Regions from separate parts of the Larkinella roseola genome, predicted to be linked through region 1. Evidence: riboswitches for the same ligand, from Rfam matches in the RefSeq annotation. Region 1 holds a riboswitch; the other holds the start of a gene.
What was found. Region 1 has a riboswitch for thiamine pyrophosphate ahead of thiM (hydroxyethylthiazole kinase). Riboswitches for the same ligand answer to the same signal wherever they lie in the genome.
Positions count from the first base shown of each region.

Region 2: linked by a shared signal. The riboswitch ahead of ORG26_RS11610 (TonB-dependent receptor) and the one ahead of thiM (hydroxyethylthiazole kinase) in region 1 are both predicted to bind thiamine pyrophosphate.

Region 1 covers NZ_CP111085.1:4,795,388-4,798,877, reverse strand. Annotated here, with positions in the region: gene zwf (glucose-6-phosphate dehydrogenase) at 1-933, opposite strand, end outside; gene rpiB (ribose 5-phosphate isomerase B) at 1,044-1,475, shown strand; TPP riboswitch at 1,528-1,628, shown strand; gene thiM (hydroxyethylthiazole kinase) at 1,689-2,495, shown strand; gene thiE (thiamine phosphate synthase) at 2,492-3,139, shown strand; gene thiD (bifunctional hydroxymethylpyrimidine kinase/phosphomethylpyrimidine kinase) at 3,136-3,490, shown strand, end outside.
Region 2 covers NZ_CP111085.1:2,765,532-2,769,021, forward strand. Annotated here, with positions in the region: gene ORG26_RS11610 (TonB-dependent receptor) at 1-1,759, opposite strand, end outside; TPP riboswitch at 1,840-1,936, opposite strand; gene ORG26_RS11615 (DUF5995 family protein) at 1,983-2,735, opposite strand; gene ORG26_RS11620 (ring-cleaving dioxygenase) at 2,897-3,490, shown strand, end outside.

The DNA.
Region 1 (3,490 bases):
ATTCGGATTAACACCCTCTTCTTTGCGGTAAGCGGGGATGGCCTTGCCGCCGGCCGTTCCTTCGTCGTACTGCCCCCGGACGGCATTGTCGCGCACCGCCTCGGCATCGAACCGGCGGATGGCGTTCAGCACGTCCACCTTTTTGTTACGGATTTCGTTGGCGTCGAACGAAACCGGCGCTTCCATAGCCACCATGCAGAGCAGTTGGAGGAGGTGGTTCTGCACCATGTCGCGCAGGGCCCCGGATTTTTCGTAGTAGCCACCGCGCCCTTCCAGACCCACCGTTTCGGCCGCCGTTATCTGCACGTAATCAATGTAGTGCCGGTTCCAGATCGGCTCAAACAGGGCGTTGGCGAAGCGGAGCGCCAGAATGTTCTGGACGGTTTCCTTGCCCAGATAATGATCGATGCGGTAAATCTGTTCTTCGGCAAACAGCCCGCCCAGCAGCCCGTTGAGTTCGCGGGCGCTCGCCAGATTGTGCCCGAAGGGCTTTTCGACCACAATCCGCACGCGGGCTTTGTTGCCGCACAGGGGCAGTTTGCCCAGATTCTGCGCGATTCCCGGCACCAGCTGGGGCGCTACGGCCAGGTAAAACACCACGTTGGCGGAGCCGCCCCACTCCTTTTCCCGGCGGTTGACAAAGTCGGCGATCAGGCCGAAATCTTCGCTTTTCCCGGCGTCCAGCGGCAGATACGACACCAGCGGCGCAAAGTCGGCCCAGGGTGCATCGTCTTTCCGGCGCGAAAACTCCCGGACGCCTTCTAGCAGCCGTTCGCGAAACGACTCGTCGCTGTACGGACTTCGGCCCAGCCCGACGACGGCGAATTTTTCCGGCAGGTAGTGGTCAATAAACAGGTTGTAAAGCGCGGGGGTGAGTTTGCGGAAGTTCAGGTCGCCACTGCCACCGAAGATGAAAAGGAGCGTAGGAGTCATGCTGTACCGACAGGCGTTAGCCCGTTTGTTGATTTTTGAAGATTACCCGAGGTACATTGCTATTTTTGTCCAAAATGAGTGTTTTAACAACAGGAATCAACTCTACCCGCATGAAAATAGCCATTGGCTCCGACCACGCCGGCTTTCGGCATAAAGAAACCATCAAAACCATGCTCGAAGAACTGGGCCACGAAATCCTTGATTACGGCACAGACTCCGAAACTCCCGTGGATTACCCCCGCTTTATCCGCCCCGTGGCCGAGGCCGTACTCAGGGGCGAAGCCGAGCGCGGCATCGTTCTGGGCGGCTCGGGCAACGGCGAGGCGATGATGGCCAACCGGTTCAAGGGAATCCGCTGCGCGGTGGTCTGGAATAAGGAAACGGCCAAACTCGCCCGCCAGCACAACGACGCCAACATGATTTCCATCGGGCAGCGGATGGTGTCCTACAACATGTCCCTCGAAATGGTAAAGCTTTGGCTGAACACGCCGTTTGAAGGCGGTCGGCACACGGCCCGGATTGCCATGCTGGACGAAGACTAAGATTTCCCGCGCCCGGCGCTTTCTTCCTACGTCCGGGCGCGCTACCTTTGCCGCACAACTTTAGGGGTGTCAGCACCAGTTGGTCTGACTGAGATCATACCCTCAGAACCTGATGCAGTTTGTACTGCCGTAGGGAAAAGTGAAGGCTTTTCATGCGCTGTTGCGCCGCGTTCTCTCCCCCTGAAGTTGCTGTACCTTTAGTTTCACAGCAACATGTCTTCTGTTTCCCAAGCTCTCTGGAATGATGTCGAACAGATTCGGGCGCAGGCTCCGCTGGTTCAGAACATTACCAATTTCGTCGTGATGAACAACACGGCCAATGCGCTGCTGGCGCTGGGGGCCTCTCCCGCGATGGTGCATGCGGCCGAAGAAGTCGAAGATTTTGTCAGCCTCGCCAGCGCCCTGGTAGTTAACATCGGCACGCTCGACGCCAATTTTGTGGCCGGGATGCGCCGGGCCATGCGGCGGGCCAAAGACCTCGGCAAACCCATTGTGTTCGACCCCGTAGGCGTGGGTGCTACGCCCTTCCGCAACGAAACCAGCCGCGAACTGCTCGCCCTGGCCGCGCCGGACATCATCCGCGGCAACGCCTCCGAAATCATGGCGCTCGCCGGACTGGATGCCCAGACAAAAGGCGTCGACAGCACGCAGGGCTCCGATTCGGCCGTTGACAGCGGACGCCGCCTCAGCCGCGAACTGGGCTGCGTGGTGGTCATCAGCGGGGCCGACGACTACATCATCCGGGGCGACGAAACGGCGGTCGTGTCCAACGGCCACCCGCTCATGACCAAAGTGACGGGCATGGGCTGCACCGCCACCGCCCTCATCGGGGCCTTCGCCGCCATCAACGCCGATCAGTTCCGGGCCGCCTGGCACGCCATGGCCGTGATGGGCATCTGCGGCGAACTGGCCGCCCGCGTTCACGCCGCCCCGGGCAGCCTTCAGGTCAATTTCCTGAATGCCCTGTACGAACTGACGCCCACGGCGGTAGATGACAACCTCGACACCCGGCGGTTATGATCCATTTTTCAACGCCCGGCGACCGGCTTTACCTCGTCACCGACAGCCACATCAGCCGACAGGCCGGGCACTCGCTGGCCTTCGTAGTCGAAGAAGCCTGCCGCGCCGGAGTTCGCTGGGTTCAGTTACGGGAAAAGGCCCTTTCGACCCAAGCCTTTGTCGAACTGGGACTGGCCATTCAGGCCATTACGCGGCCCTACGGCGCGCGGCTTCTCATCAACGACCGGATCGACGTGGCGCTGGCGATCGGGGCCGACGGTGTACACATCGGGCAGGACGACATGCCGTATGCACTCGCCCGAAAGCTGCTGGGACCGGACAAAATCATCGGCCTCTCGGTCAACAACCTGAGCGAAGCCGAAGCGGCCTGCCATCTGGACGTGGATTACCTCGGCATTGCCACCATCTACCCGACCGGCACCAAAACCGATACGTCGAGTCTGCTGGGACCGGCGGGCCTGCAAACCATCTGCGGCCGGACCAACCTGGCTACGTTTGCCATTGGCGGCATCGGCGCGGGTAATATCCGGGAGGTCATGCAGACGGGCGTCAGCGGTGCGGCGGTGGTATCGGCCATTTGCGGACAGGTTTCGCCCTACGAAGCGACCCGGGAACTCATTCAAAAACTCGAAGCAGGTTTATGAAAACGTACGCACGAACCTTAACCATTGCCGGGTCCGACAGCGGCGGCGGGGCTGGTATTCAGGCCGATCTGAAAACCTTCTCGGCCCTCGGCTGCTTCGGCATGTCGGTCATCACGGCCCTGACGGCCCAGAACACGCGGGCGGTAACGGCCATCCAGTCCGTGCCGCCGGCTTTCATTGCCGAACAGATGCGGGCGGTGCTGAGCGATATCGGGGCAGATGCCATCAAAATCGGGATGCTGCACTCGCCGGATGTGATCGTTACGGTCGCGTCCGTGCTTCAGGAGTTCGACGCGACCAACATCGTGCTGGACCCGGTGATGGTTGCCAAAAGCGGCGATAAGCTTTTGC
Region 2 (3,490 bases), 2.0 Mb from region 1:
CAAGACGCTGGCTCTGCGTTTTGTAACCCGCCTCCCAGTCGTGCAGGGTTTCCGCCTTTGGGCGGCTTTCGGGCGTCGATTGGGTGTAATCGTTCCGGTTTGGTTCACGATGCCCGACGCTGTAGGAGGCGTAGACCGAGCTGCGGTCGTTCAGCGTATAGGTCAGCCCCGCCTTGGGGTTAAAAAACGTCAGGTCGGCCGACTGCCGGACATTCTGCAACTGGCTGTTGAAACCCAGAAACGAGTAACCCACCGTCCGGACCTGCAGGTCCGCGAAGGCGTTGAGTTTACGGCTTACCTGATAAAAAGCCTTGGCGTACACGTTGAAGTCGGTTTTGATGGCATCGTCTTCGTAATACCGCTGCCGGATGTCGCTCGTACTGGCAAACCGGGCCCAGATGATTTCGCCGTAATGCTTGCCCTGGTACTGGTTCCAGCCGCCGCCGATGTTGGCCGTCAGTTTGCCAAAGCTGTTGTAGTCCAGCGACCACACGGCCCCGTAGTAATCATTGTCCAGCCAGCGGCGGCGAATGAGGTCCGTGGAGGTCACGGTATCCCGCCCAACGACGACCGGCGGTAGACCGTATCCGCTGAAGTCTTCCCCTTCGCGATACTGCTCGTAGTAGCCCCGGCCTTTCGTATAGAACAGCGAGGCGTTCAGCCGCCAGTTCCGACTCAGTTCGTGCGAACTGATGAGCTGGTAGTTGTCCTGCTGGTAATTGTCCGTTTCATTGTCGTAGGTATAAGGGTTGAAGGTCCGGTTGGTCTTCAGCAGATTTTCGGGTACGCCTCCCCAGGACTGGTACGTCTTTTCCTGTCCCGAAAAAACATTCAGGCGGGCAAAGCTTTTCTTCCCGTACCAGCCACCCGACAGGTAGAACGACTTCAGGTCCGAGGAAGCTCGGTCGATGTAGCCGTCGGAAGTAATCTTGGACAGCCGGGCGTCCACCACGAATCCACCCTTCAATAAACCCGTTCCTGCCAGCACATTGTATTTGCGGGTGTTGAAACTTCCTGCCGATAGATTCGTTTCGGCATATGGATTTTTGGTCAGCGAATGGGTCTGGATGTTCACCGAAGCACCGAACGCTCCGGCTCCGTTGGTGGACGTGCCGACGCCCCGCTGAATCTGCACGCTGCTTACCGACGAAGCGAAGTCCGGCATGTTGACCCAGAACGTTCCCTGCGACTCGGCGTCGTTGTACGGAATTCCGTTAAGCGTCACGTTGACCCGGGTAGCGTCCGAGCCGCGAATCCGGATGCCGGTGTAGCCGACGCCCGCGCCCGCGTCCGAGGTCGTTACGACAGAAGGGGAGAAGTTGAGCAGCACCGGCAGGTCCTGTCCGAGGTTCAGCTTCCGGAGCTGGGACTGGCTGACGTTCGTGTGGGCGATGGCGGACTTCTCATTGGCTCGCGTCGCGCTGACCACCACCTCGTCCATAACCACTTCGCTTTTGGGCAGTTCGAAGGATTGCGTCGCGTCGGACCTCAGTTCCACCTCCCGGACCTGCGCCTCGAAACCCAGGAGCGAAACCCGAATCTGGTAGGTGCCGGGTTTAAGGTTGGTCAGGCGATAACCACCCGACGCATCGGTTACCGTTCCTTTGTAACTACCTTCCACCAGAACGGCCGCCCCGGGCAGCGCACCGCCGCCGGATTCCTTGACCGAACCGGAAAGAGAAAATTGCGCCCAGACGGGCAGGCACGACAGCCAGAACAGAAGCGTCGCGCCAAAGCGATAGGTTTTCGCCTTTTTCATAGGATAGAAAAAGCACGAATAGGTAAAGGGGCCACACCTATCCTTTGGTTAAATTATAGTAAATGAAACTTGTGCGGAATGACGTTCCGCGTTACCATCCCTTCGCCGGCATTACCCGGTGCAGGTTCAATGGGTATAATCTCAGCCCGTTGTATTAAGGCACCCCCTGGAAGATTAGTGTTGCAAAGGTAACGGGATTTTCAGACGCAATGCAAGCGGCCGGTCAATCTTTCAGAATGGCGATCACCTTCCGCGGTTCTTTGATCTCCGTCATACGGACCAGTCTCAGGATGGCTTCTTCCAGAAAAGCCGGCTTCTCGATGAGCCGTGCAAGTCCGGCAATGCGGTCATCCAGCTGCCGGATGTACGCCTGTTGCTGCGGCGGAGCCATAAATGCCAGTTCGGTCGCCACCCGCCAGGCTTCTTCCCGGGCGACGCCGATGCTGAAGTTGACAAGGTCGTCGTCCACATTGCCCGTAACCCGGTCGAGCCAGCGCATCGGGAACCAGACCTGCGTCAGTTCATCCTGCACGGTTCGGGTGAGGGAAGCAAGGACGCCGTTGATGGCCATAAAGTCCTTTTCCAGTTTCCAGATGGCCTTGCCGGGGCAGGTCTGCGCGGCCGCGATGCCGAGGTCCAGATTGATATGGGCGTTGATGCCCAGAATTAGGTGCTGCATGACCGTGATCTGGTTCAGTCTGCAGGCTTCGAAAGCGATGTGCCACGCCTGGGTGGTCGGCTGGCGGAGCCGGTGCTGTTCGTACGCCTGCAAATACCGGTCGGCAAAAAGGACATCCAGCCGGGCCATGCGCGGGCCGTCTTCAAACTTCCCTTTTCGGATGCCTTCGAGAACGGCGGCCGTCATCCGGCGGTACAGGCTGGCAAAGTACCCCAGGGTTGAATTGGCCGTGATGGACTGCTGAATAATAGCGTCAAGCGACTGAATGACGTCTTCGATGGTAACGGGCTGGACCATATCAATCAGTAGATAAAGTTCAACAAGTTAGAAGTTTCCGGAATCAACCCTTAACATTATGAACTTAATTTATAAATTCAATGTATATACATCAAATGTCATAACATTTAAACTTAGGACTGATTACCTGAACAATTTTCCTCACAAATTATTCCACAACTATGGAAACGCTAATCACCGGACTTCATCACGTAACCGCCCTTGCCGGCAACGCCCAGCGCAATGTTGATTTTTATACCGGCTTTCTCGGCCAGCGGCTCCTGAAGAAAACCATCAATTTCGACGCCCCGGACGTTTACCACCTGTACTACGGTGACGAAACGGGTTCGCCGGGCACGATCATGACGTTTTTCCCGTACGAAGGCATTCCGCGTGGCCGCAAGGGAGCCGGACAATTGACCTATACCGCCTACTCCGTCCCGACGGCTTCGCTCAGTTTCTGGATGGACCGGCTGAACAGCTTCAGCATTCCGTACGCCGGGCCTTACAAACGCTTCAACGAAACCTACCTGCGTTTCGAAGACTTCGACGGCATGGGCGTAGAACTGGTTTTTAATGATAACGATACCCGAACGGGCTGGCACAACGACCAGATTCCGGCCGAGTTTGCCGTAAAAGGTTTCTATACCGTCACGCTGAATGAATCGAAGGTGGACAATACGGTCAAACTGCTGACGGAAACGATGAACCACACGCTGGTAGCGGAAGAAAATGGACTGTACCGCTTTCAGTCGGGTGCCGGTGGCGCGGGCAGC